DNA from 3 places in the Paenibacillus sp. SEL3 genome. Region 1 is predicted to be linked to each of the others. Evidence: a T-box and tRNA genes for the amino acid it is inferred to sense, from the RefSeq annotation. Region 1 holds a T-box; the other regions hold tRNA genes.
What was found. The T-box of region 1 lies ahead of tyrS (tyrosine--tRNA ligase). A T-box ahead of a tRNA ligase gene usually reads a tRNA of that ligase, here a tRNA-Tyr.

Region 1 (10,028 bases):
CGCCCAAATGCGGTCGCTAGAGGTCTGGCCAGCAAGAAGACAACGACCGTCGGCGTGGTTATACCGGATATATCGAACTCAATTTTTGCAGAAATTGCACGCGGTATTGAGGATATAGCGAATATGTATCACTATAATATTATTTTGTGTAATGCCGACAAGCGAAAAGAAAAAGAGATTCGTGTCATCAACACATTGCTTGAAAAGCAAGTGGATGGTCTTCTGTTCATGGGTGGTACAGTAACGGACGAGCATATTCAGGCGTTCCATACAGCTGCGGTCCCTATCGTTCTATGTGCAACGAGTGATGAAAAAGGAAGCTATCCTTCGGTCGATATTGACCATGAAGCGGCTGCTTTTGATGCAGTAAACACGTTGATCCGCCATGGACACCGTCAAATCGCAATGATCAGTGGTACGCTTCAAGATCCTGCAAACGGCTATGCACGTTTCCAAGGTTACAAGAGAGCATTGGAAGCAGCCGGAATTGATTATCAGGAGGATCTGGTGCGAATCGGGAACTACCGTTATGAATCTGGTGTTGAAGCCATGAAATATTTTCTCGGCCTGAAGAAGAAGCCAAGTGCGATTTTTGCTGCAACGGATGAAATGGCAATTGGTGCGATCCATAGTATTCAAGATGAGGGATTGAAAGTTCCTGATGATTTTTCGGTAATCAGTGTTGATAATATTCGTATGGCCTCTATGGTTCGTCCTCAGCTGACAACCGTCGCGCAACCGATGTACGATTTGGGTGCGGTAGCGATGCGTTTGCTGACCAAGCTGATGAAAAAGGAAAACGTGGAGAACCCTCGCGTTATTTTGCCGCATGAAACTATTTTGCGGTTGTCAGTTAATTATTTAGACTAGACGCAGTGCTGAATAGGATATACCTTCGATGAAAGCTCCTTTGATGGAGCTTTTTTCGTGGATATAAAGCTTCTTCTGGACATCATCATCAAACTAAGAATAGAGGGATGCGTAATGAGCCGACTTTATGGATTAATGGGTGCTATGGATGAAGAGATTGAATTGCTGCTGGCAGCGATGACGGAAGCGAGTAAGACGGTCAAGGCTGGAATCACTTACACTACAGGAATCATTCACGGGCAAAGAGTCGTCGTCTGTAAATCCGGTGTAGGCAAGGTTAATGCGGCGGTAACAACACAAATCCTGATTGATCATTTTGGTGTAGAACAGATTATATTCACGGGAGTGGCAGGGGCGGTTCATCCTGATTTAAACATTGGAGATATTGTCATCTCATCAACATGTATGCAGCATGATATGGATGTAACGCCTTTGGGTTATGCCAGAGGGGTCATTCCTTATCAGGACACCTCAGAGTTTGTGGCTGATCCCGAGCTTGTAAGTCTAGCTGAGCAAGCCTGCAAATCGTTTGGCGATCGGTATATTGTCGGCAAGGTACTTTCTGGCGATCAATTTGTTGCACATCGTGAGTTAGTGACTGCATTGCATCAGGAAATGGACGGCGCTTGTACCGAAATGGAGGGTGCGGCTGTGGCTCAGACAGCTCATATGAACGCTGTGCCTTATGTTGTACTACGATCTATGTCAGATAAGGCTGATGGATCGGCCCACGTTAATTATGCTGAATTTACGGTAGAAGCTTCACATCGTTCGCATCGTATTGTGGAGTTCATGCTCAAGCATTTGGGCTAATGGTATAATTTTTTTAATACATGAATCTTCGGACAAATCGGATATGGTCAAACTGCTCTTGTGATGCGAGGGGCACATCCTTTCCCATTCGTACCATCAGACAGTTAGCAGGATGTGAGCATATTTCAGGATCATCCGTGGCGTACCAGACCATATCTACAGTTTTCATTAGACGCTCCATCATGCGCCGGTATTCCCATACGGAGAGACCGCTGCCTTTTAAATCCCAATGCCAATAGTATTCGGTCGTAAAAATAATATAGGATTCAAGCTGTCCATCCTCAAAGGCAATCCGTATCATTCGGCTACCCAGGCCTAGACCACGATAGTCATCGGCTACCTCAACAGCTCCGAGTTCCAGTAAATCCTTCATGCCAGCTTCCGACCAGCGCTCCATCTCATCTGGGTAATGAAAAGTAACATATCCCAAAAGGGTTTCCCCGTTGTGGGCAATGATAATTCTGCCTTCTGGCAGTTCCGAAATATCCACCAACGCGTCGAATTGCTCCTTTGGTTTGCGAAAGGCATCTAATTGCTTGTGCATTTGAAATGAACGCAGTTGATCCGCGGATACGGGGCCTTCTACATAGATTGTTTGTCCGTTATGATTCAGCGTATCCGAGTGGTACAGTTTTAAATGCTGCATACGTACGCCCTCCTTGTTCGCCATGAGCTCGTTCCTCATATCCCATACTTATAGCAAAAAAACAATTAAATGAAAAGGATGGTCGTCACATCGTGACCTATGATATACTGTTTTAGACATAAAATGTTCACAATTTAAATCAACCAGTAAACCAAAGGAATCTATCTGCTTTATTGATTTTTGTAAGCGTTATCTTGTCCTGTGTATTTCTCATTAATCCATTGTGAGGAGGCTGAACGCATGAAGATTGAAGAACTCCAGACTGTAGTTCCCACATCCAACATGGGCCCGTATGAACAAGCTTACAACAACTTTCAGTGGGAGGATGCAGAGCGTCATTTTACGTGGTATGAAACAGGCAAGGTAAATATGGCACATGAAGCCATTGATCGACATGTACAGGAAGGACGGGGTGAGAAAGCGGCACTATTGTATTGTGACGCAAACCGTCATGAAACCTACACCTTCTCTCAGCTTCGTGCTAGCTCTAACAGGTTCGGAAATGTGCTGCGCAAATACGGTATTGGTAAAGGGGAGCGGGTGTTTATTTTCATGCCACGTTCACCTGAGCTGGTTATTAGTTTACTTGGTGTTCTAAAGGTAGGGGCTGTTGTCGGTCCATTGTTTGAGGCGTTTATGGAAACTGCGGTTAAGGATCGATTGGAGGATAGTGGGGCAGTTGCATTAGTGACCACACCTGCGCTTCTGTCACGGGTAAAACGTGAGGAGCTTCCTGAGCTACGGCATATTTTTGTGGTTGGTGATATGGATGAACGCGAGCAGGGAATTATCGATTTTGAGACAGAAATGCTTACGTCCTCAGAGGAACTTGAGCCTGAATGGTTGGATCGTGAAGATGGATTAATTATTCACTATACATCAGGCTCAACAGGCAAGCCCAAAGGCGTGTATCATGTGCAAAATGCAATGATTCAGCATTACTATACTGGCAAAATGGTGCTGGATTTGCGGGAAGATGATGTGTATTGGTGTACTGCTGATCCTGGCTGGGTCACGGGAACGTCATACGGTATTTTTGCTCCATGGCTAAATGGAGCGACGAATGTCATTCGTGGGGGGCGTTTCAGCCCGGAAGACTGGTACCGTACGATTGAGCGTCACGAAGTGACCATATGGTATAGTGCTCCTACAGCGTTTCGGATGCTGATGAGCGCAGGGGAGCAGGTTGTTTCCAAATATGATCTCAGCAGTCTGCGGCATGTATTATCCGTTGGGGAACCGCTGAATCCCGAAGTGGTGCGATGGGGATGGCAAGTATATACACAGCGCATTCATGATACTTGGTGGATGACGGAAACAGGCGCACAGTTGATCTGTAATTACCCTGAGCTGCCGATTAAGCCGGGTTCGATGGGAAAGCCACTCCCAGGTATTCAAGCTGCTATTTTGGACGACAGAGGGCAGGTGTTGCCTCCTAACCGGATGGGTCACTTGGCGATCCGTACACCATGGCCATCCATGATGAATCGTATATGGAACAATCCGAACAAGTTTCAGGAATATTTCCGCTTTCCCGGTTGGTATGTATCGGGTGATTCAGCTTACATGGATGAGGACGGATATTTCTGGTTTCAGGGTAGGATTGATGATGTCATTAACTCCTCTGGAGAGCGAATCGGCCCTTTTGAGGTGGAAAGCAAGCTTCTGGAGCATCCTGCTGTAGCGGAAGCCGGAGTCATTGGAAAACCAGATACCGTGCGGGGAGAGATTATCAAAGCTTTTGTTGCACTGCGTGAAGGCTATGCACCGTCTGAAGCTTTACAGCAGGACATCTATCGCTTCGTTAAGGAAGGGCTGTCTGCCCATGCTGCTCCACGCGAAATTGAATTTAAGGAAAAGTTACCCAAAACCCGCTCTGGTAAAATTATGAGACGCGTGTTGAAAGCCTGGGAGCTTAACCTTCCTACAGGTGACTTATCTACCATAGAGGATTGAAGTACTGTGTATATTAGAATTAAAAAAAGGAGTCTCCAAAGCCCTAATGGCTAAGGGGACTCCTATCACTTTCTACTCTTGTCTTCAGTTATGGACGGACGGCTCCGGAAGGAGCCGATTCCCCCATGGCATTCATGGAAGTGACACGAAACCAGCCTTTTGGCTTTTTCTTCGACTTATATTCAAAGCTGGTAGATGCGGTAGAGCCTATATTTGTAAAAGGCTCCGCACCGCTTTCGCTGTAATACACGTTATAGCCTGTAATAGCGTCCGCCGACTTACCTGCGCTCCATTGGAGCGCTACGGATGAGCCTGCGGCTTTAGCTTGAGGCTGTCCAGGGGCAGTAGGGACCTCTGTAGGCTGCTCACCTGTTCCATCTCCCTCGCCCGGAACGTCTGGAGACTCAGAATCTGCAGGTGGCACTACAGGTGTTGCGCTTGCTTTCGTGCTTGGACCGGACTCATGGCCGCCCACATCAACGGCGGTCACGTAGTAGCTAGAGCTGCTGCCCCCAGGGCTGTCAGAGAACACCTTGGAGCTGTCAGCCATAACGACCTTGCCAAGCCGTTGGAAGCTCCCCCCATCTGTAGAACGATACAGACGGTATCCTACGACGTCGCTGTTTCCGCTTGGGCTAAAGCTGATTATGGCTTTACCATCACTATAGCTTACGTTGACGCTAGATGGAGCGTTAGGAGCTGCTCCATCGTCCTTGCGTGGATCAATCTGAGTAGGAGCTTCCTTATCTGCATCCTGAGGCAGATAGTAGGACAACGAATTATGTCGTCTCATCACCTTAAAGGCTTGCTGAAGCTCTTTAATCAATTCTGAGATTGACTTTTCCCGTTTCCTAACGGTCCGTTCATATAACATATCATCCGGTGTACCATCGCGTGGAATATAATTCACACCTTGGTAGGTAATATATTTCGCACGACTCACACCATTTTCACTGTTTTTAGGTGGATACTTACTGTTATAAATGTCCGAACCATATGCGGATGCTGTACGGCTTACAATGCCGTCAGGTCTCTTGAAGCTGTCCGTTTGGAACAGCTGAGCATCTTTAGCTGTTACTTCATTCATGATTAGAGCCCATAAGCGGCGAGCCCGCTCTTTTTGGACTTTCGTTTCAAGCTTATTGACAGGTTGCTTGTAACCAACCCATACACCCAGTGTGACGTCAGGCGTAAAGCCCTCGAACCAAACATCAGTGTAGGATTGCGTAGTGCCTGTCTTGCCGGCAATCGGAATCTTACCGGATTGGTCAAAGTTCCGCTTCACCAGTCTGCCTGTGCCCTCCGACACGGCTGTACGCAACATATCTGTCATCAGGTAGGCGGTTTGCGGTGAGAAGGCCTGCACAGGATTAGGCTGATGCTTGTATATAATATTGCCTTGCGAATCCACAATCTTTTCGATCATATAGGCGTCATTAAACACACCGCCATTTGGAATGGCTCCATATGCATTCGTAAGCTCCTCGACGGTCACCCCATGGGCCAAGCCGCCAAGTACACCCGTTTGGGCGTTGTTATCACTGGATTCCAAGGTGGTGATGCCCAGCTTCTTGGCAAAAGCCCAGGCTTTGCTGATCCCTACTTTTTCGTTAAACAGCTTGAGTGCTATCGTATTGAGCGATTGATTCAGTGCATAACGCGCCGTGACCAATCCTTGATAGCGGTTGTTAGAATTTTTCGGAATGTGATACCCATTACTGCCATCTTTCAAAATAATAGGGGCATCATCCACGATACTACCAGGCTGCACAAGACCGCTGTCCAATGCAGGGAGATAGGCAGCAATCGGTTTCATTGCCGAACCCGGCTGACGAACCATCTGGGTGGCATAATTCATCTGCTCCTTTTGGAAGTCCCGACCTTCCATCATTCCAAGAATGGCGCCTGTTTTATGCTGAATCAGAATAGCCGCTGCTTGTTCGTCACCCTTGGTTTTACTAGTGGCAGAGAAGTTATTCTTATTTTCTGCAATTTGACGCATAGATTTGTATACGCTCTTATCAATGGTGGTGTACACCATATAACCGCCTGTGCGAAGCTGCTGTTCAGCTTCTTTGAGCAAATCATTATCGTCCTTGGTTTTGGCATCTGCACTGGCATTAGCTGCTTGACCCGGATTGGTGACAGACATGAGTGCCTGCGCAGCTTGTCGTTCTGTTTCTATCATAAGATATGGATAGGTGTTATAAGCCTTAACAGTACGTGGTGCGAGAGATTTTTTGATATCAAAAGCCATCGCTTCATCATACTGTGCTTTATTGATTTTGTTCTCCTCCAGCATTCGACTGAGCACCAGGTGCTGGCGGTTGATGGCTCTTTTAAAGCCAGCTTCATTAAACTCACCCTTACCGTTGTAAGCAGAATAGGAAGAAGGAAGCTGTGGCAAACCTGCCAGATAGGCAGCCTGGGCTATATTAAGCTCGTTCAGATCATTCTCATTAAAAATACCTTTGGCCGCTGCTTTAATGCCAAAGACGTTGTAACCGCTTGAACCGTTACCAAAAGGTACTTTATTAAGATAGGCCGTAATAATTTGTTGCTTGCTTAGGAAGCGTTCAAGGCGCAGAGACAGCAAAATTTCTTTGACCTTGCGATCATCCGTGCGATCGAGATTTAGAAAGACACGACGCGCAAGCTGCTGGGTGAGGGTACTACCCCCGGTTTGTACGGATTCATGCAGCGCCTTTTGCTTCACAGCACGCAGTGTTCCCGATAGATCGACACCTTTATGCTCGTAAAAATGATTATCTTCAATGGCAATGACTGCGTCAATGACGAGTTGTGGAATCTCCTTAAACGTGACAGGTCTTCGATCTTCTTCTGTCCGGAGTTGTCCGATGGGAGAGCCATCATTGAAATAAGCGAAGCCTGTAATTGCATTCTTATCTACTTCCTGTAGGATCATGGATCTGGAACGCACGGGTTCGCTTTTTACAATAGAAGCAACATAGCCGGCGGCCGCCCCTCCTGCAAATAGTGCCCCCATAAAACCGATGATGACGACCCACTTTATGACACGGCCGAGCCTTCGCATGGTTGTCCGCAAGCGGGAAGGCTTTGGCTCTGATACATTGTTTTTTTCTTCAACCATTAAGTCTTCCTCCTTTATAACAGCCATTATTATAGCATAAAATTACAAAATGAACCCATATGCTAAAAAGCCTGTCTTTTGGTGTCGTTGACTACATAAAAGCAGTGTGTTATAAATAGGTCAAAGTAAATATCGTGAAAAGCAGAGAAAGACTTCAGTAGAAGGCGGATTCACGTTGTACAGAGAGCCGATGGGTGGTGTGAATCGGTAGCGTCCCTCCTTTGAATTACCGTCTGGAGCTGTCTGGATGAATGGAAAGCTTTTGCAGGTTTGCGAAGCACCATAGTAATCCAGTACCGGGTGTAGGCCCGTTATAGGAATGAAGTGAAAGAAATGTCTGTCTTTGACATGCGTTTCTTTAATTAGGGTGGTAACGCGAGTAGCTCCTTCTCGTCCCTTGGGATGAAAGGGGCTTTTTGGTTTGTCTAATATGTAATATTTTGGATGAAAAATAGGAGGTATACAGGATGAAGTGGGAAGAATTGAAGCCGGAGCAGCAGGTAGAGGTAGAACGACAGCTAGAGGTGATACAGCGGGGTGTAGCGGAAATTGTACCGGAGGATGAGCTGAAGCGTAAGGTGATCAAATCGGTCGTTAGCGGCGAGCCACTCAAAATTAAGCTGGGCCTTGATCCATCTGCTCCCGACATTCACATCGGACATACGGTTGTTATGCACAAACTGCGCCAGTTCCAGGAATTAGGCCATCAAGTACAACTGATTATCGGAGATTTTACAGGCAGAATTGGTGATCCGACAGGTAAATCGGAGACTCGTAAGCAACTGACTGAAGAAGATGTACAGCGCAATGCCCAAACATACAAGGAACAAATTTTTAAAATTCTCGATCCTGAAAAAACAAAGGTATTTTACAATTCCGAATGGTTAGGGCCAATGTCTTTTGCTGATGTAGTAACCCTGTCGGCCAAAGTAACGGTTGCCCGTATGTTGGAACGGGATGATTTTACAAAAAGGTACCAAAACGGATTGCCGATCAGCATCCATGAGTTCTTTTACCCGCTGATGCAGGGCATGGATTCCGTGGCTCTCCAAAGCGATATTGAATTAGGGGGAACGGATCAGAAGTTTAATCTTCTGATGGGTAGAACCCTGCAAAAAGAATACGGAGTTGAGCCACAGGCTACTATTACTTTACCATTGCTTGAAGGGCTGGATGGAGTTCAGAAGATGAGTAAAAGCTTGGGGAACTACATTGGTGTTGATGAGGAGCCGAACGAAATATACGGAAAATCCATGTCCGTTCCTGATGAGCTGATGCTGAAATATTTTGAGCTTGCAACGGATATCAACAACGAGGAGTTGGCAGAGCTGGCGAAAGGTGTTAAGGAAGGCTCAGTGCATCCACGTGATGCCAAAATGAAGCTGGCTGGAACGTTAGTGCGCATGTACCATGGTGAAGAAGCAGAGGAAGCAGCGAAGCAGCATTTTGTGACCGTATTCCAGCAGCGCGCGCTGCCTGACGATATTGAAGAGTTCACCTTGACGGCTGATCAGTTAGAAGAAGGTGGCATTCGTGTGATCCAGTTGCTGACTCATCTGGGCTTTGCAGCATCTAACGGTGAAGCCAAGCGCAGTATTCAGCAGGGTTCGGTCAAAATTAACGAAGAGAAATGGACCGATGTGAACGAAGCATACACGCCGAAGGAAGGCGACATTGTGCAGGTAGGTAAACGGAAATTTGCTAAAATCAAGCTTGGATAATGAAAATATATTCAAAAGCAGCGCTGAGATTGTCTCGATCTCAGCGTTGCTTTTTTATTTCTGCCAAGTGAAAAGTCATGGTAAACTTAGCACAAATAATCAAACATGTAGGTGAAGAGTTATACATAATGAAAACGTGGGTTGCACAATTTGGGTGTAGGATCGATAATCAGAACAATTACGAGTGTGGGGAAGGATTATATGGACTATTTTAAACGAATTCAGTGTGCGATTGAGTTTATTGAATTGAATCTCCGGGAGGATCTAAAAATTGCCGATATTGCTTCACAGGCATGCTTTTCAGCTTTTCATTTCCAGCGGGTTTTTCAGGCCATTTCGGGTTTTACGGTTCAACAGTATATAAGAAGGAGAAGATTGTCCGAGGCGGCTGAACAGCTAAAACAATCCAATCAAAAAGTGTTGGACATTGCTATTGAGTTTCAGTACAACTCGCAAGAAGCCTTTACCCGCGCTTTTGAAAAGAATTTTGGGATCACCCCTGGGAAATATCGTAACAGTGATATTGAGCTTCCTGGACAAAGCAAAATTAATTTTCTGGATTATCAAAAAAATACGAAGGGGGATTTGGATGTGAACAAGCCAGTGATATTGCAGCTCGAAACGACCAAAATTATAGGGTATGAATATAAAACAAATCTGAATAATGAGCAGCACTATAAAGAAATTCCAGGATTTTATGGGCACTTTGGAGCCAATGAATATTTTATGTGTATCCCGAACAAGATCGCACCGGGAATGTCATATGGGGTTGCCTGTCGATTTGAAGACAATGGTGCATTTTCATTTGTGGTGGGCGAGGCAGTTGAAAAAGAGTCAAATGAACTGGCAGAGGGTTTCATATATATGGAGATTCCAGCAGGGAAGTATGCTGAGTTTGACGCTTCGGGTT
Region 2 (10,028 bases), 1.1 Mb from region 1:
GAACTCGGCAAAATGACCCCGTAACTTCGGGAGAAGGGGTGCCTCGGTAGGGTGAATAGCCCGAGGGGGCCGCAGTGAAAAGGCCCAAGCGACTGTTTAGCAAAAACACAGGTCTGTGCGAAGCCGCAAGGCGAAGTATACGGGCTGACGCCTGCCCGGTGCTGGAAGGTTAAGGGGAGTGGTAAGCCCTTCGGGGCGAAGCTATGAACCGAAGCCCCAGTAAACGGCGGCCGTAACTATAACGGTCCTAAGGTAGCGAAATTCCTTGTCAGGTAAATTCTGACCCGCACGAATGGCGTAACGACTTGGGCGCTGTCTCAACGAGAGATCCGGTGAAATTTTAATACCTGTGAAGATGCAGGTTACCCGCGACAAGACGGAAAGACCCCATGGAGCTTTACTGCAGCTTGATATTGAATTTGGGTACGATCTGTACAGGATAGGTGGGAGCCGTCGAACTTTGAGCGCCAGCTTGAAGGGAGGCATCCTTGGGATACCACCCTGATCGTATCTAGGTTCTAACTTGGTACCGTAAACCGGTGCGAGGACAGTGTCAGGTGGGCAGTTTGACTGGGGCGGTCGCCTCCTAAAGAGTAACGGAGGCGCCCCAAGGTTCCCTCAGAATGGTTGGAAATCATTCGAAGAGTGCAAAGGCAGAAGGGAGCTTGACTGCGAGACCTACAAGTCGAGCAGGGACGAAAGTCGGGCTTAGTGATCCGGTGGTACCGCATGGAAGGGCCATCGCTCAACGGATAAAAGCTACCCTGGGGATAACAGGCTTATCTCCCCCAAGAGTCCACATCGACGGGGAGGTTTGGCACCTCGATGTCGGCTCATCGCATCCTGGGGCTGAAGTAGGTCCCAAGGGTTGGGCTGTTCGCCCATTAAAGCGGTACGCGAGCTGGGTTCAGAACGTCGTGAGACAGTTCGGTCCCTATCTGTCGTGGGCGTAGGAAATTTGAGAGGAGCTGTCCTTAGTACGAGAGGACCGGGATGGACGTACCGCTGGTGTACCAGTTGTTCCGCCAGGAGCACCGCTGGGTAGCTATGTACGGAAGGGATAAGCGCTGAAAGCATCTAAGCGTGAAGCCCCCCTCAAGATGAGATTTCCCAATTAGTAAGACCCCTTGAAGACGACGAGGTAGATAGGTTGGGGGTGGAAGTGCAGTAATGCATGGAGCTGACCAATACTAATCGGTCGAGGGCTTATCCTAAAGATAAAACGCAAATGAGTTTCGGATCCAGTTTTCAGGGTGTAACCTTGAAACAAATGCTTAATATTCCCTGATAGCTCAGTTGGTAGAGCACTCGACTGTTAATCGAGTTGTCACAGGTTCGAGTCCTGTTCGGGGAGCCATATGGAGAGGTGTCCGAGTTGGCCGAAGGAGCACGATTGGAAATCGTGTAGGCGCCAAAAGCGTCTCGAGGGTTCGAATCCCTCTCTCTCCGCCATAATTCATTTGTAGCATGGCCCGTTGGTCAAGGGGTTAAGACACCTCCCTTTCACGGAGGTAACAGGGGTTCGAATCCCCTACGGGTCATAAAAATATCATAAAAAAAACTTGCAATAAAAATTTTATTATGGTATAATATGAAAAGTGTTTCGGTGTGGAGGCTTAGCTCAGCTGGGAGAGCATCTGCCTTACAAGCAGAGGGTCGGGGGTTCGAGCCCCTCAGCCTCCACCATTTGAAAATTTAATATTTATTATTGTCGCGGGGTGGAGCAGTTCGGTAGCTCGTCGGGCTCATAACCCGAAGGTCGCAGGTTCAAATCCTGCCCCCGCAACCAATTAAAAATTATTATGGAACTGTGGTGTAGAGGCCTAACATGCCTGCCTGTCACGCAGGAGATCGCGGGTTCGAATCCCGTCAGTTCCGCCATTAGTATTATAACGTGTAATGAAGAGCCTTATTCTAAGGCTCGGTAGCTCAGTCGGTAGAGCAGAGGACTGAAAATCCTCGTGTCGGCGGTTCGATTCCGTCCCGAGCCACTTTTAATTGAATATTTTATGTGCCGGTGTAGCTCAACTGGTAGAGCAACTGACTTGTAATCAGTAGGTTGGGGGTTCAAGTCCTCTCGCCGGCACCATTTTTGGAGGATTAGCGAAGTGGCCAAACGCATCAGACTGTAAATCTGCTCCCTTACGGGTTCGGTGGTTCGAATCCATCATCCTCCACCAGTTTTATAGGGGCATAGTTTAAAGGTAGAACAACGGTCTCCAAAACCGTTGGTGTGGGTTCAATTCCTGCTGCCCCTGCCAATTATTCATTACTTGCGGCGGTCGTGGCGAAGTGGTTAACGCACCGGACTGTGACTCCGGCATTCGTGGGTTCAAGCCCCATCGGCCGCCCTTTACTTATTGGGGATTAGCCAAGCGGTAAGGCAACGGACTTTGACTCCGTCATGCATAGGTTCAAATCCTATATCCCCAGCCATCTTTATGCGGACGTGGCTCAGCGGTAGAGCATCGCCTTGCCAAGGCGAGGGTCGCGGGTTCGATTCCCGTCGTCCGCTTTGTTACACTCTGGCGCCATAGCCAAGTGGTAAGGCAAAGCTCTGCAAAAGCTTTATTCCCCAGTTCAAATCTGGGTGGCGCCTCCATAATTGAATACGCCGGCGTGGCGGAATGGCAGACGCGCTCGACTCAAAATCGAGTGGGAAACCGTGGAGGTTCGAGTCCTCTCGCCGGTATTAACTAAAAGAGTTCATTAGAGACATTCTCTAGTGAGCTTTTTTTATTTGAGCTTTAGTACCCCACTCATTGCTTGAGCTGAAGACACCTTTGAGTTGTATTCCAAATGCGAATAAATATTTGCCGTTGTTGCATAATCGCTGTGGCCTAACCATTCCTGAACTTCTTTCATACTTACCCCTAATACATCTACATAAATATACTCCAGGTACTCAAGACAATAAGAATTGTCAGAAGATAAGCGATAGGATTCCTGTTATTCCTTCATACGAATCAGAAGCTCATAGAACGTGTCCACCAGTGGCAGATTACCGGATGGAGTAGCCGCTTTTACTCTTACAGCATATCTTCGTATTCAACCGCGAGTGCTTGTCCTTCCATATGAGAATTCTTCCTGGCTTCCTGAAGCAAGATTTCGGCTCTTTTCTTGGTTCCTTTTATCTTAAGCCCCGTAGGGATCCATTTTGGTTATCGTTTACCATTCTCATCTTTACAGTTAGGCGGATGTCCCGTTGCGCTTTCTCCTCTTCCAACACCTCCAGAGGGTGAACCCGATCCTTTTTCAAATACCGGTTGAGCTTCGGAATGGATTTGCTACAAAAGTGGTAGCCGAATCCGCCGATGGATTGCTTTAGCGCCCAGAAGGTGCATTTGATTTTGAACCGGGCGGTATAATGTCCGATGATCTAGGTCGCCTCCAGTGTCAGATCGGTGCTGGCTAGAATGGAGCATCGCCTGTTCGGATTCACCAGCAAAAACCACAGTTTTTGGTATACTCTTTGGCCCCATAATATATCTAGACACAGGTAACTGACGGATTATTCATTGCCATACATGCTCACGATAGCGTACTCAAACGCGGCGATACGGCTTTAAAACAGCTCGGCCAAGCACCACCTTTGTCCTCTTTTTACGGTAGCGACCCCGGTCTGTGGCAGGTGTACCATGACGTACATAGGCAACGGTATTGGACTTGGCTCCGGTTACCAGATCCATCCAGGTGCTGCCGAATTGGTTCCATTGTTCAACCCCCGCAAAGCAGGATTGATCAGAGGTATTTAAAACTATTTCCGGGACGTGCCCTAGTAAAAACACAGCATGAGGCCTATGACAATGACAACAAACCCGTGAAATGCGACTTCAAAATTACGTCACATTTAACACAATTGATATTGATTATCAATATCAATTGTGTTAATATAATTTTGTTTACTAGTGAACAAAAAAATCTAATGGGGACACTGAACTTGGTCTGCAACTACTACAAGAGAGGGGAGATTGGGAAATTGGAGTTTCAAAATCATTTTAAAGGTCACCTTTACGAGCAATATATTAAAATGCTACATCTGAATGAGCTGTATACTGAACAAGAATTTAACTCGTTTCGGCAACAGGCCAAAAAGTACCAGATTGACATGCTCTCCAACAATATTACTAGTGTGCATGTTATTGATTGCATTGGTGATTATGAACCGATAAATCATACCGGGATTGTGGAGAAGATGGGGTTGTCCAAAGCTAGCATTACTAAAATTAGTGCAAAGCTGCTGGAAATGGGCTTCATTATGAGAAGTCAACTGAACAGCAATCGTAAGGAGATTTACTTTAGTTTAACGGATAAGGGAAGACACGTTTATCATTTGCATAAAGAAATGCACAAAGAAAAAGAAGAAAGGTTTTACCAATTCATTGAATCCTATTCAGAGGTTGAGCTGCAGACTATTGGAAAATTTATGAGTGATTTGGTGGCGCGTGCCGAAGAATACTCCGAAGGGAAGTTTACGATAAATGACGACATTAAAGATTGAGGAATTAAGATCCAAGATTGAAGGGAAAGAAATTTTAAAAGGGCTCACACTGGAGATTCATGGCGGAGAGATTCATGCGATTATGGGGCCTAATGGGACGGGAAAAAGTACATTGGCTTCAGCTTTAATGGGCCATCCCAAATATGAGGTTACTGGCGGTAAGGTGACATTGGACAATGAAGACCTTCTGGAGATGGAGGTGGATGAGCGTGCCCAGGCAGGCTTGTTCCTCGCAATGCAATACCCAAGTGAAATTGCTGGCGTGACCAACTCGGATTTTCTCAGAAGTGCCATCAATGCACGGCGTGAAGAAGGCGATGAGATATCCTTAATCCGTTTTATCCGTGAAATGGAGAGCAAAATGAAGGGGCTGGAGATGAACCCGGAATTTGTGCATCGTTATTTGAATGAGGGATTCTCTGGCGGTGAAAAAAAGCGGAATGAGATTTTGCAAATGATGCTACTTGAACCCAAGTTTGTGATCCTGGATGAAGTGGACTCAGGGCTTGATATTGATGCACTGCGTATTGTGGCCAATGGCGTAAATGAGATGCGCAGCCCGGATAGAGGCTTTTTAATCATCACCCATTATCAACGACTGTTGAATTATATTACCCCGGATTTTGTGCATGTCATGATGCAAGGCCGGATAGTTAAATCTGGCGGTCCGGAGCTTGCCCACCGTTTGGAGGCTGAAGGGTACGATTGGGTGAAGGAGGAACTTGGGATTACGGATGAGACGGTAAGGGAAGCTTAAAAGCCGGAGAGGAGGAACAGCACGTGGATATACAAGCTAGAGTTTCAATGAATGTGGACGATTTACGCGCATGGTCAAGCGCTAAGGATGAACCTCGTTGGCTGATTGAACGCCGCGTTCACGCCCTCGAACTGGCAGGGACGCTGGAGTTGCCTAAAGTGGAGAAAATCAATCTTGAAAAATGGGATATCTACGAAAGTGGAGATTACAAAGCTGAGAATGCGTGGTCTAGTTTGGAGGAAGCGCCGGAGGTTGTTCGAGGTTTGGTTGCTTCTCCGGTGAAAGGCGGACTAATCGTTCAGTTCAACTCGGATGTAGTGTATACGAAATTGTCCGAGAGCTTAGCCGCCCAGGGAGTCATTTTAACGGATCTGCATACTGCGGCAAAAGAGCATGAGGAGCTGGTTCAACGTTATCTCTTTCAGGCAGTAAAGCCAGAAGAACATCGTTTATCTGCTGCACACAGTGCCTTATGGAGTGGTGGCGTTTTTCTATATGTCCCAGACGGTGTAGAGGTTGAAGCACCTATTCAAGCGATCTTTCTTAACGATACAAGCGGTGTGTGTTTTGCTCCTCACGTCTTAATTGTGGCAGGGAGCAACAGCAAGATCACTTATGTGGATAATTGTGTATCGAGTGGTGATGATGTCAAGGTATTGCATAACGGTGTGACAGAGGTCTTCGCGGGGGCGGGCTCAAAGGTGCAAGTAGCTTCGGTTCATCAACTTGCTGTAACTACAACAGATTTCACCCAGCGACGGGCGGTCGTTCTTGCTGATGGGGGTGTGGAATGGATTATCGGTGAGATGAACAATGGTTATACCGTGAGCGATACCAAGACTTTGCTACAAGGCAACGGGGCGGTCTCCGACAATAAGGTGATTGCTATTGGCACGGGCAATCAAAAATCGAGCTATACAACTCAAGCTCAGCATTTTGGCAGAAGCTCGGTAAGCCAGATGATTACGCGTGCAGTCATGCTTGAAGAAGCTACGGCCATTATCAACGGCATTACAAAGATTGAAAAAGGTGCAACCCATTGTGATGGTCAGCAAACAGAACGCGTGCTTATGTTAAGTCCTAAAGCTCGCGGCGATGCCAATCCGATCCTGCTGATAGATGAGGATGATGTAACCGCGGGTCATGCTGCATCCGTGGGGCAAGTAAATGCAGAGCAAATCTATTATCTGATGTCGCGCGGGATATCACGGAGTGAAGCCGAACATCTTGTTATTTTCGGATTTCTCGCTCCTGTCATTTCGGAGATCCCGCTGGAAGGTGTTCGCAGTCGCCTAAAAGATTTAGTGGAAAGCAAGCTCGGCAGATCATAGCAAATCAAAATGAATCTTGAAAGGTTAAAAAGGAGTGATACCAATGGCTAAAAAAGCACCAGATATGGGCGAATATAAATATGGGTTTCGCGACAAGCACCAGTCTATTTTTCAATCTGGAAAAGGTCTGACGGAAGAGATTGTCCGGGAAATTTCCCGGATCAAGGAAGAGCCGGAGTGGATGCTCAATTTTCGGTTGAAAGCTTTGAATCAATTCTACAAAATGCCGATGCCTGAATGGGGAGCGGATTTGACCGAGCTAAATCTTGATGACATCCAGTATTACGTTCGCCCTTCTGAAAAACAGGGAAAGACCTGGGAGGAGGTTCCTTCCGAGATCAAAGCAACCTTTGACAAGCTGGGAATCCCTGAAGCGGAGCAAAAGTTCCTGGCGGGCGTATCCGCTCAATATGAGTCGGAAGTAGTTTATCACAGCATGCGGAAAGAACTGGAGGATCAGGGCGTTATTTTCCTTGATACGGATAGTGCATTAAAGCAATACCCCGAAGTGTTTAAGCAACATTTTGGGACGATCATCCCTCCCGCCGACAATAAATTTGCGGCGCTTAATAGTGCGGTTTGGTCAGGCGGTAGCTTTGTATACATTCCGAAGGGGGTTCAGTGCGAGGTTCCTATACAAGGTTATTTCCGTATTAATTCTGAAAATATGGGTCAATTCGAGCGGACATTAATTATTGCCGAAGAGGGCAGCTTTGTCCATTATGTTGAAGGATGTACAGCACCTATTTATAGTACCAGTTCTCTGCATAGTGGAGTTATTGAAATTATTTGCCGGAAAGATTCCCGTGTCCGTTACACGACCATTCAGAATTGGGCTCCTAATATCTACAACTTGGTAACCCAAAGGGCTGTGGCAGAAGAAAATGCCACAATGGAATGGGTGGACGGCAACATCGGCTCCAAGGTAACAATGAAGTATCCGGCAGTATTATTGAAAGGACGGGGAGCCAAGGGGTCCATCCTGTCTATTGCCGTAGCCGGTAAAGATCAGCATCAAGATGCTGGCGCGAAGGTAATTCACCTTGCTCCCGAGACAACATCTACGATTATATCCAAATCCATCAGCAAGCAGGGCGGAAAAGTAAACTACCGAGGGTTGTCCAGCTTCAGCCGCGATTCCGCAGGGTCCAAGTCCAATATTAAGTGCGATACGTTGATATTGGACAACATGTCAACATCAGATACGATTCCGTACAATGAAATTAAAAACGATCAGATTACTTTGGAGCACGAGGCAACAGTATCCAAAGTGTCCGAGGAACAATTGTTTTACTTAATGAGCCGCGGGCTTACAGAACAAGATGCTACACAAATGATTGTAATGGGCTTTATTGAACCGTTTACCAAAGAATTGCCAATGGAATATGCCGTTGAAATGAATCGGTTGATTCAATTTGAGATGGAAGGAAGCATCGGTTGATTCATTAATTTAATAGATCAAACCTTTATCATTCTTTAAAGAGGTGCTAGTAATGAAGAAAAATAATTCGGACGATTCAGAACTAGCTCAAATTACCCGAGAGATACGAAAACTTCAGTTCTGCTTCAATATGCTGTCAGGATTGAGCGCAAGTTGTGGTGTGATGATACCTTTAGACTCTATTCTTACGCTTATAAGGGAACTTTCGGATCAAGAGGTCACTCTTAGGCAAAAAGCAAAGGATCACTCAGACGATCTAGGGTGAAAAAAGGTATGAATGACGGTTGGTAAAGAAAATGGGAGGAATTGACATAATGGATGAAAATGGAGTTTTATTCGATGAAGTATCGGAAGTTCTTCTCAAACTACGTCCTTTCTTACTGCGTGACGGTGGAGATGCTGAACTGGTCGAAGTTGAGAACGGTATAGCAAAATTAAGATTTTTGGGAGCTTGCAATGGTTGCCCAAGTGCTACGATTACGTTAAAGGTTGCTATTGAGCGCGCAATTCTTGAGGAAATTGATGATATTAAAGAAGTTGTACAAGTGTTCTAAATTCCTTGATACTGAGCAACTGAGTTAGTCCTGTCGCAGACCATAGCTACGGAAGTTGATCCCGCTGCTCAATACCAAAGTACATTGACAGATTACCTTGCGGGTCGAAATCGACGAGCAGCGCTTATCTCCCTTCATTAAACAAGGTATTATCAATATTATATTCGGTATCGAGTGGGAAACCGTGGAGGTTCTAGTCCTCTCGCCCATACACAAAAGGGTGATAAAATGCTTAAAGGCATTTTATCATCCTTTTTATTATATATTCATGATTTTGGCAACAAGGTTAACATGGATTTGACCAGCGCTTTGATCTTATCGTAAGATGATGGTACTGAAAAAACTTTTCTAGTTTACCGAGCGCGAAAGAAATGAGGAAGAATATGCAGGAAAGAATATTGGAGGCTTTTGTAGATGAAGTTCATGAAAATGGATTGAAATTTACGATGGATGATCTTGCGAAAAGACTCGCTATTAGCAAGCGTACGTTGTATGAAAACTTTTCGTCTAAGACGCTTATTTTAGAAACACTTATTGAGCGTACAAATGATGATATGATTCGAAAAACGGAGCAGATTATCCAAAATAATGAGTTATCTTTGTTAGACAAGATTAAGCAGTCGATTAGGGTCATGCCTCTGTATTATAAGTTTTACGATTTAAGGATATTGGACCAGATGAAAAAGTATTATCCTGAACAATGGAAAAGGGTACATGCCGATTTAAATGATTGGTCTCCGATTAGAACATTAATTCAGGAAGGCATCCGAGAAGGAATTATTGTGAACAAAAATGAGGCTCTGATCATGAAGCTTATTATTGAATCTGTAAATTTAACGCTTGATCAGCGTTTCTTTCTGGATAACAGTGTGACGGTAGAGGAAGCTACTTATTCTATTGTAGATATTTTGTTGTTCGGTTTGGTCGAGAATTAAAAAATAGCCTCAACAATATGCTGCATATTTGAAGAGGCCACTTTTTTATATGAAAACTAAGAAAACATTTTTAGTTTCAATTGTTTTTTGAAAAGGGATAATGAAGTTTACCTGATATCGAATAAAGAGATACGGAAAAGGAAGGGTGGAAATATGTCTATACTCACAAGAAATCGAGGAGCAATGCTGTTATTGATGCTTAACATTTTTTTGGCGTTCATGGGGATTGGCTTAGTTGTCCCTGTATTACCTAAATTTATAAGTGAGCTAGGGATGAATGGTTCTTCGATGGGACTGATGGTTGCAGCTTTTGCGTTGACTCAGCTTTTATTATCACCATTGTCAGGAAAGTTGTCTGATCGTTATGGACGTAAAAAATTGATTGTTTCTGGGATGTTCATCTTCATGTTATCAGAGCTTGTTTTTGGACTGGCTCATTCCATTCCTACCCTGTTCATAGCACGAATCATGGGTGGAGCAGGGGCAGCGTTGCTGACTCCTTCTATAAT
Region 3 (10,028 bases), 2.6 Mb from region 1:
TGTGTTAAGTGGGAAAGGATGTGGAGTTGCACAGACAACCAGGATGTTGGCTTAGAAGCAGCCACCATTGAAAGAGTGCGTAATAGCTCACTGGTCGAGTGACTCTGCGCCGAAAATGTAACGGGGCTAAACACACCACCGAAGCTATGGCTTGATGCTTGCATCAGGGGTAGGGGAGCGTTGAATGCGGGTTGAAGGTGTACCGTAAGGAGCGCTGGACTGCATTCAAGTGAGAATGCCGGTATGAGTAACGAAAAGATCTGTGAGAATCAGATCCGCCGAAAGCCTAAGGGTTCCTGAGGAAGGTTCGTCCGCTCAGGGTAAGTCGGGACCTAAGGCGAGGCCGATAGGCGTAGTCGAAGGACAACAGGTCGAAATTCCTGTACCACCGTAATCCGTTATGAGCGATGGGGTGACGCAGTAGGGTAGTGACGCGGACTGATGGATGTCCGTCTAAGCAGTGAGGCTGATGTGTAGGCAAATCCGCACATCGTAAGGCTGGGCTGTGATGGGGAGCGAAAATTGTAGTAGCGAAGGTCATGATCTCAGACTGCCAAGAAAAGCCTCTAGCCAGGAGAAGGTGCCCGTACCGCAAACCGACACAGGTAGGCGAGAAGAGAATTCTAAGGCGCGCGGAAGAACTCTCGTTAAGGAACTCGGCAAAATGACCCCGTAACTTCGGGAGAAGGGGTGCCTCGGTAGGGTGAATAGCCCGAGGGGGCCGCAGTGAAAAGGCCCAAGCGACTGTTTAGCAAAAACACAGGTCTGTGCGAAGCCGCAAGGCGAAGTATACGGGCTGACGCCTGCCCGGTGCTGGAAGGTTAAGGGGAGTGGTAAGCCCTTCGGGGCGAAGCTATGAACCGAAGCCCCAGTAAACGGCGGCCGTAACTATAACGGTCCTAAGGTAGCGAAATTCCTTGTCAGGTAAATTCTGACCCGCACGAATGGCGTAACGACTTGGGCGCTGTCTCAACGAGAGATCCGGTGAAATTTTAATACCTGTGAAGATGCAGGTTACCCGCGACAAGACGGAAAGACCCCATGGAGCTTTACTGCAGCTTGATATTGAATTTGGGTACGATCTGTACAGGATAGGTGGGAGCCGTTGAGCCTTGAGCGCCAGCTTGAGGGGAGGCATCCTTGGGATACCACCCTGATCGTATCTAGGTTCTAACTTGGTACCGTGAACCGGTGCGAGGACAGTGTCAGGTGGGCAGTTTGACTGGGGCGGTCGCCTCCTAAAGAGTAACGGAGGCGCCCCAAGGTTCCCTCAGAATGGTTGGAAATCATTCGAAGAGTGCAAAGGCAGAAGGGAGCTTGACTGCGAGACCTACAAGTCGAGCAGGGACGAAAGTCGGGCTTAGTGATCCGGTGGTACCGCATGGAAGGGCCATCGCTCAACGGATAAAAGCTACCCTGGGGATAACAGGCTTATCTCCCCCAAGAGTCCACATCGACGGGGAGGTTTGGCACCTCGATGTCGGCTCATCGCATCCTGGGGCTGAAGTAGGTCCCAAGGGTTGGGCTGTTCGCCCATTAAAGCGGTACGCGAGCTGGGTTCAGAACGTCGTGAGACAGTTCGGTCCCTATCTGTCGTGGGCGTAGGAAATTTGAGAGGAGCTGTCCTTAGTACGAGAGGACCGGGATGGACGTACCGCTGGTGTACCAGTTGTTCCGCCAGGAGCACCGCTGGGTAGCTATGTACGGAAGGGATAAGCGCTGAAAGCATCTAAGCGTGAAGCCCCCCTCAAGATGAGATTTCCCAATTAGTAAGACCCCTTGAAGACGACGAGGTAGATAGGTTGGGGGTGGAAGTGCAGTAATGCATGGAGCTGACCAATACTAATCGGTCGAGGGCTTATCCTAAGATAAAACGCAATAAGTTTCGGATCCAGTTTTCAGGGTGTAACCTTGAAGGTATGTACAAGTGACATACAACAAATGCATGGCTATTCGTTCACACGATATGTCGTGAAGTGAATAACCGTACGATAGAATTTGCATAGCAAATTCATGTTTGGTGGCGATAGCGGAGGGGTTCCACACGTACCCATCCCGAACACGACCGTTAAGCCCTCCAGCGCCGATGGTACTTGGACCGCAGGGTCCTGGGAGAGTAGGACGTCGCCAAGCAACCCCATAATGGGGATTTTTTTTCGCCTATCAGGCTATTGATTATACATACAAAATTGATTTTTTAGATGGGGCTATAGCTCAGCTGGGAGAGCGCCTGCCTTGCACGCAGGAGGTCAGGGGTTCGATCCCCCTTGGCTCCACCAATATTCCCTGATAGCTCAGTTGGTAGAGCACTCGACTGTTAATCGAGTTGTCACAGGTTCGAGTCCTGTTCGGGGAGCCATGTGGAGAGGTGTCCGAGTTGGCCGAAGGAGCACGATTGGAAATCGTGTAGGCGCCAAAAGCGTCTCGAGGGTTCGAATCCCTCTCTCTCCGCCAGCTCTTAATAATAGATATATGGCCCGTTGGTCAAGGGGTTAAGACACCTCCCTTTCACGGAGGTAACAGGGGTTCGAATCCCCTACGGGTCATAAGCAGTATGGAGGCTTAGCTCAGCTGGGAGAGCATCTGCCTTACAAGCAGAGGGTCGGGGGTTCGAGCCCCTCAGCCTCCACCATTTGAAAAATAAATATTTATTACTGTCGCGGGGTGGAGCAGTTCGGTAGCTCGTCGGGCTCATAACCCGAAGGTCGCAGGTTCAAATCCTGCCCCCGCAATTACTTCAACTAAGGAAATTCCCTCTGGAACCGTGGTGTAGAGGCCTAACATGCCTGCCTGTCACGCAGGAGATCGCGGGTTCGAATCCCGTCGGTTCCGCCATTTAACTTAATACGCCGGTGTAGCTCAACTGGTAGAGCAACTGACTTGTAATCAGTAGGTTGGGGGTTCAAGTCCTCTCGCCGGCACCATATTGGAGGATTAGCGGAGTGGCCAAACGGCCAAACGCATCAGACTGTAAATCTGCTCCCTTACGGGTTCGGTGGTTCGAATCCATCATCCTCCACCAGTTTTACGAGCCATTAGCTCAGTTGGTAGAGCACCTGACTTTTAATCAGGGTGTCGAAGGTTCGAGTCCTTCATGGCTCACCATTATCATTGTATGCGCGTGTGGCGGAATTGGCAGACGCACTAGACTTAGGATCTAGCGTCTTTGACGTGGGGGTTCAAGTCCCTCCACGCGCATCTTGTTTTTGCGGACGTGGCTCAGCGGTAGAGCATCGCCTTGCCAAGGCGAGGGTCGCGGGTTCGATTCCCGTCGTCCGCTCCATTTATTAGTCCCCTTAGCTCAGCTGGATAGAGCGTTTGACTACGAATCAAAAGGTCGGGAGTTCGAATCTCTCAGGGGACGCCATTAACTTCATAAGCCGGTGTGGCGGAATTGGCAGACGCGCGCGACTCAAAATCGTGAGGGAAACCGTGGAGGTTCGAGTCCTCTCACCGGCATCTATTTCGGGATGTAGCTCAATGGTAAAACTCAGCCTTCCAAGCTGGTAGCGTGGGTCCGATTCCCATTACCCGCTTTATATAGATGAAAAAGGAGAGATGGCTTATTTTTATGCCATCTCTCCTTTTTTACTTTTAAACTATTTCTATCGACATCACAAGCAGTAGAAACCCCAAGGCAATCTCCTCCGTTCTTTTGCGTTATTAAGATAGGGCGTACAACTAACGAGGAACGATAGTTAAATAACACACAATGTTGAGCAGGCGCTTCAAGTCTGCTCTTTTTATTAAACTAACGGACAAGTTAGTTTTAAGTTTACTTCACCAACTCAACACAGAAAGCACAAAAGTCTGTTGGGAAACTCGACAGACTTTTGCGCTTTAGAAGATGAACTTACCAAGGTTGACTTGTTGGTCCAATTGTAAACTCATTAACGTTCGTATCTTCTGGCTGATCAATCGCGAACGCAACAACATTGGCAACTCGATCAGGTGAAATACCATGTTGTTCATACAATGCAGTTGCACCTTTTAAAGTATTCTTATCTGTGATGGTAGTCAACAACTCTGTATTTATTGCTGCTGGATAAATAGTTGCTGTACGGGTGTTCGTACCTTCAATGAAGATCCCCGATAAACACCTTTGTATTCAGGGGATATCTGATCCAATGCGGTTTGGAACTGCAGCTTAATTTGAATATATAGACCGGTAAACGTGTTATGCTGTCGTGTTAAGTTTCAAAGATTCAAGCAACTAAACGCCCCTTGTTTTATAATGCTCAAAGTCTTCTTTGTAGAACTAGGATCATCCTCGGTTGATTACTCCTAGGGTAAAAGTTATGAACGGTTGACCTTGGCTTCAAAACGCTTTTCCAACTCATCCCAGTTGGGGGGGAGGGACCCGGATCTGTTTCTTCCAAAGGTGAAACACACGGCTCAAAGCTACGATTTCCCCTACGGATCCGTCAACCAGTCGGCTGATCGGCATCTTATGATAAATTTTCGTAAAAAGGCGCATCAACGCCGGTCGTTTGCGGATACCGTAAGGCCTCTAACATGCGAAAGCCTTCGTCCATAGCCGCGATCATCTGCCGCAACAACTTGTCGTCCCCGGCGATTTTTTTCATTTGGCGCTCGTGTATAACCGTTACAAAGTTTAGCACAATTACAGGCACGATATGATTCTTCAGCCATGCATCTATATATTCATGATAGATAGGTATCGTACTCATTTGGTTTATGTATGCGGGTACGCCCCCTTCCATGCAGAGGGTCTTTCCCAAACAAACATGGACTAACGGCCACCATCATGAATGAAAATATCTTTGGCTTGTGAATCTGAACCTCCTTAATGGAAGTACAGGACACAGGCCGAGAGTTTTTTGGTAGGACATACTCTGAGTCCTTAATTTCCCGACCTCGAGGAACTATAGGCAGTATCGTATTATCTCGCTGGTCGAATATTTAAAGCGGTGTTTGTGAATACCAGTCTATGTGAACACTATTTAACAAACTAACAAATTCGCCATTCAAAATCTTCTCTTGAATCAATTTTGGTATACTATGTGGTAGATAAGAGAATTAATTTGAAGTCTGGCTATAAGGATGTTTCTACAACAACTTGAGAAATGAATTTGATTTTGGTGAAATGCGGAAGCTGTTAGGGCGTAAAGAGAGAATAGGAGGAATGGAAATGTCGTATCTCGTTGATTTTAAAGATGTATCTACGGTTGGTTTAGAGTCTTCACCTGTAGCAGAAGCGCTTGCTGGTTTACGTGCTAATGAAGCCCGTTATTTTATGAACAAGTACAAGTATGAATTTACGGTTGTACCAGCTAGCGAAAGCCAGGAGAGCCTTGATTATGTGAACCGAATTTTGAGAGAAGAACGTGATATTGCGTTTGCGGCTAAACCTTTAGAAACGTCGCGTTTTCAAGTGGAAAATATCCGATTTACCTACGTTTTTTATGAGGATGGTCTTGCAATCAATGTCATGTATACGGTGGATGACCCTAAAAAGCGGGCTGTTGGTTTTAAGCTTTCTGAGGGGATGGAGGTACCAAAGGAGCTAGAAGGGAAGTTTAAGTTTGCTAGGCAGAAGTCTAAACTAGCTGGAACAATTCGGGGTTCGTTTTTTGTAATTAAAGGACAATATTAAAGTAAGCAAAAGCGCAAATGGAGGAATCCAGCACCTTATTCTCTTTGCAAAAAAGTGAAATTAAAGAAAGGGCTATCCCGTAAAAGGATTGCCCTTTTTTGAAAGAATGATGAAAAGCTACCGCTTATCGTATGATTATCAAACAGGAAGATCGCGGGTAGTCTCTGATAAGGAGACTATTTTTTTGAGAACTTGCCTTTTCAGCCAACGCGGTGAACCATACCATAAGTGAAGATGAAAAATTTCCTTGTGCGAAGTGACCTAACAATACGATTAGCCAGAATAGTTTGCTGCGAATGAAGGTAACAACACTTAGTGTGGTATGCACTCGTGTTGATTTTGTTTTAATATCCAAACTTCTATTTCATACATGTTGTTGTTAGTCCATGTCTATCTTCGCTTTTCTCAAGTGCTTTATTAAGCGGCCCATGATCGATTCTCGGTCTCGTCTCCAATCAGTTGTTGAAGTAGTGAGACTGTTCGAGGTCGTGGATCAGTGCAGGTTGCACAGGCCGCCATCCCAGAAGAATCTACAAGGTGGATCAATCACAGAAATGATTCAACTAACGGGAAACGATATTTGAATTTAGAACAGGGAGCACACTGCCGCGGCAAATGCTCCCTCTTTCATGGAAGTAACGGGCAGTACAGGTTAATACAGTAGCGTTGAAAAGTGAGATATAAGGGATTAGGAGGCACGGATTTGCTCGTCTCGAAGTTTGCGCTGGGAACGACGATCTTCAGAGGTAAGAACTTTCCGATGAGTGTGGCGATGGGGGCGCTGAATAAGCAAGATCGTGCAGGTAGGGGGCATTTTCCTTTTTAAAATGACAATTGCCCTATTCCCCGTCCATATACCTAAAAAAGGCAGGGTCGGGGAGTGTCCTATCCTGCCTTCTTGGGTGTTATATGTTTTCTACTGTACTAACTTATCCAATTCTGGCTGCAATTTGGTCCGCAAAACATACAACATGATGGCACCAACAAGGAATGCGACCGCATCCGCAATGACAAGCGACCAGACCACCCCGTGGAAGCCGTTCATTTGATTGGCGATAAACAACACAGGAATCAGAGTAATTCCTTGAATAATTGACATAATAAACGCGGCAGTTCCTTGTGCTGATGCTTGGAAGATCCCGGTAAACAATGTGGTCATTCCTGTAATGAACAAGGATAGGAATGTCACATGTAGAATGTAGCTGCCCATTCCAATTAATTGCGAGTCATTTGTAAATAAACCAATTAAGTGGTCGGAAATCAAATAGACGATGATGCCAAATACGACTGCTAACGCCACAATCACTTTGATCGTAAATCCAATGGTATTCTTCATGCGTAATTTATTCGCTGTGAATGAGAAGGCAATCAACGGCACGACTCCCTCGCATAAGCCCATCAGAATAAACTCAGGAAATTGCAATAAACGTGATGAAATTCCGTAAGCCGCTACTGCCTGATCCCCGTATTCGACAAGAAAATGGTTAAAGATGAGCGACATTGCACCCAAAAAGATACTCATAATAAAGACAGGAACTCCGATTTTGAATACATTGCTCAGAATGTCCTTGGTAGCCTTGAACCATTTTACGGAGACGGTTAAGAATTGGCTCTTATATCCCATATGGAAGGCGTAGAATGCACTCGCAACCAAGTTAGAAATGACCGTAGCAGACGCAACGCCGATCACATCCCAATGGAGCACGAAGATGACTAACGCGTCGAGAATAATATTTATAACAACACTGAGAATCATACCGATCATCGACGTGATTGCTGCGCCCTCCGAACGCACGATATTCTCCAGTGTGAAGAATAATACGACGAATGGTGAGCCAATAAGCATAATCGTGACATAGTCCTTCGTGAATCCGAAGGAGTCAGACGTTGCTCCCAGGCCATGAACGATTGGATTGATCAACGGGAGACCCACGGCCATCACGATAAGACCGAGAACTAAACTGCTGTAAAAGGCAAATGAAGACACATGCTTTACCTCATCATATTTTTTCTCTCCTAGCAAACGGGAGATGAATGTACCGCTACCCATGCCAATCAAATTGCCTAGCGCCATAATGATTGCGAATAACGGCAGGGTCAGTGCGAGTGCGGTTAACATGGCAGTATTGTGAAGTGTACCAAGGAAATAGGCATTCAAGATGGAATAAATGACACTCATTGACGTGCCTAGCATCATGGGTATAGCGAAGTGAGCTACGGCTTTTGCGACCGGTGCTTTTTCAAAGTAATGGAGGTTTTCTGCATCCATGCGGATCACTACTTTCTCTATTTATTTTGCCTTTCAGTCTAACACTGTTAGGTTGTGACTTACAGTGTTAGATGGTATCATGAACCAATGAACCTGTAAAGCATAAACTTACACTGTTAGATAAAAGGGCGGATGACATGAAAAAGCAGCAACCTCAGATTTCGGAGGATAAGATTTTGGAAACCTCGTGGGAGCTTCTTGGAGAGGAGGGCATCGAGAAATTAAGCATGAGACGATTGGCCGATAGGTTAGGGATTCAGGCTCCCTCTCTGTACTGGTACTTCAAGAGCAAACAGCATCTCTACCAGCGTCTGGCCAACCAGGTATCGAAAATGATTCTGGAAGAGTTCCACTCCGAGGGGGAATGGAAGGAGCAGCTGACGGGGCTTGCGGTAACGGTACGGAACGTGCTCAGCCGATATCCCTGCTCCACGCAGCTCATGATGATGACGCTGCCCCACGAACCGGACATCATCCGGTTCACCAACCGTATGCTGCTCTGCGTGGAATCGACGCCGCTTGAGCAAGAGCAGAAAATGCAAGTGGTTACTACGCTTGTGAACTATGTCTTCTATTTCGTTCTAGACGATTATCAGCATGAGCGCAATGTCTCCGCTATCTTTAAGGACCAGAAAGCGCATCCGGGTGAGGAGATGATTCGCCTTCTGGACTCCATGAGCGAGACGGATGTGGGACTGTTTCGGAGGATGTTCACGAACGGGCTGTTCAATCTGATGGGAACCGACGGGGCGTTTGAGTTCGGCTTGAAGCTGATTCTGTTGGGGATTGAGCAGGTGATAAAGGAGCAGGAGAAGGAGAAGTAGTATGTAAAAACCGCCCATCCGGTTATTGGATGGGCGGTTTCAATTAGGTTTACGTTTACCCTAAATTGTTGGTTCTTTTGGCGTAATCAAAACCTACGGGTGATCTTTTGAAAGAGGGTTAGATATCGAGTTTACGGGTATCGATCCATTTCACCATGTCAGGATCGCGATGTGAAAAGAACAGGCTCTGTTTCGTATCTAACGTAGTAATCGACTTCATATCCTCTTGGCTTAACTCAAAGTCAAAGATATCGAAGTTTTCGATAATTCTCTCTTTACGAACAGACTTTGGAATCACAACAACTTCTCTTTGTGCCAACCAGCGTAAAACCACCTGAGCAATGGATTTATTATACTTTTCAGCTATGGATACCAATATTTCATGCTGGAACAAGTTGTTTTTCCCTTCAGCAAAAGGCGCCCAGGATTCGATCTGAACATTATTCTCTTTCGTAAATTTTGCATGTTCAATTTGCTGGTTGAATAGGTGCGTTTTCCAGTGATTTTTCAAATGCCTTTTTTGTACGCTCATAACCAGTATCCTGAACCCAAAGTTTCGTAGTGATAAATAACTCCTCTCTTGCCACGCCACTACGTTTGATCGCTCTGCCAACTGCTTCTTCATTTAGATAAGAGGCAGCGGTATCAATCAGCCGATAGCCTGCCATAATAGCGTCATAAACGCTTTGTTCACATTCATTTGCATCTTGGATCTGATAAACACCAAAACCGAGTATAGGCATCTCAATCCCATTGTTCAAAGTTACTTTTTGCATATAAAATCCTTAGTATTAGGGAAATACTTTTACGGAATGTAAGCAAAACTTAATTTAATTCGGGGTTCAACTAACGGGCAGGTTAGTTCAAATATGCGTTAATATTGATTATTTATGTAAGACCAATAAATTAATACGGGCTAACCCAGGTGATTTGTATAAGTTTAACCCACGAATTTTTCCTTCTAAGCAACCATTTTGATTTGAATTACTGATATGAGATTATAGGGGTGTAAAAAACGCCGGTGACCTTAAGCAGGTGACCGGCGTTTTCATATTAGCGTTTCGGCATTTTGCTCTCATCCATGTACAGCAGGTTCCAGCGGTGACCATCCAGGTCGGCAAATCCTGCGCCGTACATCCAGCCGTCAATTTCACTCGGCTTGCCAAAGATGTTTCCTCCGGCAAACTCTACTTTTTGAATAAAGGCATCTACTTCTTCTCTGCTTTCAGCGCCAATGGAAAATATTACTTCTGCGGTATTGGAAGTATCTGCGGTTTTTGAACCTGTGAATTGCTCAAACGCCGCATCCGGGAACAGC

Region 2: it encodes a tRNA-Tyr, which carries the amino acid that the T-box ahead of tyrS (tyrosine--tRNA ligase) is inferred to sense. The anticodon was not compared.
Region 3: it encodes a tRNA-Tyr, which carries the amino acid that the T-box ahead of tyrS (tyrosine--tRNA ligase) is inferred to sense. The anticodon was not compared.

What each region holds. Positions count from the first base shown of each region.
Region 1 covers NZ_CM137725.1:346,822-356,849, reverse strand. The annotation lists gene ccpA (catabolite control protein A) at 1-870, shown strand, start outside; gene ACYCS5_RS01795 (5'-methylthioadenosine/adenosylhomocysteine nucleosidase) at 985-1,683, shown strand; gene ACYCS5_RS01790 (GNAT family N-acetyltransferase) at 1,697-2,329, opposite strand; gene acsA (acetate--CoA ligase) at 2,570-4,285, shown strand; gene ACYCS5_RS01780 (penicillin-binding protein 1A) at 4,374-7,397, opposite strand; T-box leader at 7,533-7,798, shown strand; gene tyrS (tyrosine--tRNA ligase) at 7,865-9,118, shown strand; gene ACYCS5_RS01770 (AraC family transcriptional regulator) at 9,320-10,028, shown strand, end outside.
Region 2 covers NZ_CM137725.1:1,426,464-1,436,491, reverse strand. The annotation lists rRNA gene ACYCS5_RS06900 (23S ribosomal RNA) at 1-1,214, shown strand, start outside; tRNA gene ACYCS5_RS06895 (tRNA-Asn) at 1,282-1,357, shown strand; tRNA gene ACYCS5_RS06890 (tRNA-Ser) at 1,361-1,452, shown strand; tRNA gene ACYCS5_RS06885 (tRNA-Glu) at 1,470-1,541, shown strand; tRNA gene ACYCS5_RS06880 (tRNA-Val) at 1,611-1,686, shown strand; tRNA gene ACYCS5_RS06875 (tRNA-Met) at 1,713-1,789, shown strand; tRNA gene ACYCS5_RS06870 (tRNA-Asp) at 1,805-1,881, shown strand; tRNA gene ACYCS5_RS06865 (tRNA-Phe) at 1,919-1,991, shown strand; tRNA gene ACYCS5_RS06860 (tRNA-Thr) at 2,014-2,089, shown strand; tRNA gene ACYCS5_RS06855 (tRNA-Tyr) at 2,095-2,180, shown strand; tRNA gene ACYCS5_RS06850 (tRNA-Trp) at 2,188-2,261, shown strand; tRNA gene ACYCS5_RS06845 (tRNA-His) at 2,279-2,351, shown strand; tRNA gene ACYCS5_RS06840 (tRNA-Gln) at 2,362-2,436, shown strand; tRNA gene ACYCS5_RS06835 (tRNA-Gly) at 2,444-2,515, shown strand; tRNA gene ACYCS5_RS06830 (tRNA-Cys) at 2,528-2,602, shown strand; tRNA gene ACYCS5_RS06825 (tRNA-Leu) at 2,614-2,692, shown strand; gene ACYCS5_RS06820 (hypothetical protein) at 3,546-3,689, opposite strand; gene ACYCS5_RS06815 (MarR family transcriptional regulator) at 3,980-4,501, shown strand; gene sufC (Fe-S cluster assembly ATPase SufC) at 4,482-5,258, shown strand; gene sufD (Fe-S cluster assembly protein SufD) at 5,282-6,589, shown strand; gene sufB (Fe-S cluster assembly protein SufB) at 6,633-8,030, shown strand; gene ACYCS5_RS06795 (NifU family protein) at 8,345-8,584, shown strand; gene ACYCS5_RS06790 (TetR/AcrR family transcriptional regulator) at 8,968-9,519, shown strand; gene ACYCS5_RS06785 (MFS transporter) at 9,673-10,028, shown strand, end outside.
Region 3 covers NZ_CM137725.1:4,346,263-4,356,290, forward strand. The annotation lists rRNA gene ACYCS5_RS19990 (23S ribosomal RNA) at 1-1,866, shown strand, start outside; rRNA gene rrf (5S ribosomal RNA) at 2,017-2,133, shown strand; tRNA gene ACYCS5_RS20000 (tRNA-Ala) at 2,204-2,279, shown strand; tRNA gene ACYCS5_RS20005 (tRNA-Asn) at 2,284-2,359, shown strand; tRNA gene ACYCS5_RS20010 (tRNA-Ser) at 2,363-2,454, shown strand; tRNA gene ACYCS5_RS20015 (tRNA-Glu) at 2,475-2,546, shown strand; tRNA gene ACYCS5_RS20020 (tRNA-Val) at 2,557-2,632, shown strand; tRNA gene ACYCS5_RS20025 (tRNA-Met) at 2,659-2,732, shown strand; tRNA gene ACYCS5_RS20030 (tRNA-Asp) at 2,759-2,835, shown strand; tRNA gene ACYCS5_RS20035 (tRNA-Thr) at 2,849-2,924, shown strand; tRNA gene ACYCS5_RS20040 (tRNA-Tyr) at 2,929-3,022, shown strand; tRNA gene ACYCS5_RS20045 (tRNA-Lys) at 3,030-3,105, shown strand; tRNA gene ACYCS5_RS20050 (tRNA-Leu) at 3,118-3,198, shown strand; tRNA gene ACYCS5_RS20055 (tRNA-Gly) at 3,209-3,283, shown strand; tRNA gene ACYCS5_RS20060 (tRNA-Arg) at 3,291-3,367, shown strand; tRNA gene ACYCS5_RS20065 (tRNA-Leu) at 3,380-3,459, shown strand; partial or broken gene ACYCS5_RS20070 (oxidoreductase) at 3,854-4,078, opposite strand; partial or broken gene ACYCS5_RS20075 (IS110 family transposase) at 4,093-4,258, opposite strand; gene ACYCS5_RS20080 (hypothetical protein) at 4,449-4,691, opposite strand; gene ACYCS5_RS20085 (hypothetical protein) at 5,153-5,617, shown strand; gene ACYCS5_RS20090 (hypothetical protein) at 6,291-6,443, shown strand; gene ACYCS5_RS20095 (MATE family efflux transporter) at 6,534-7,886, opposite strand; gene ACYCS5_RS20100 (TetR/AcrR family transcriptional regulator) at 8,024-8,710, shown strand; partial or broken gene ACYCS5_RS20105 (aldo/keto reductase) at 8,829-9,486, opposite strand; gene ACYCS5_RS20110 (VOC family protein) at 9,764-10,028, opposite strand, start outside.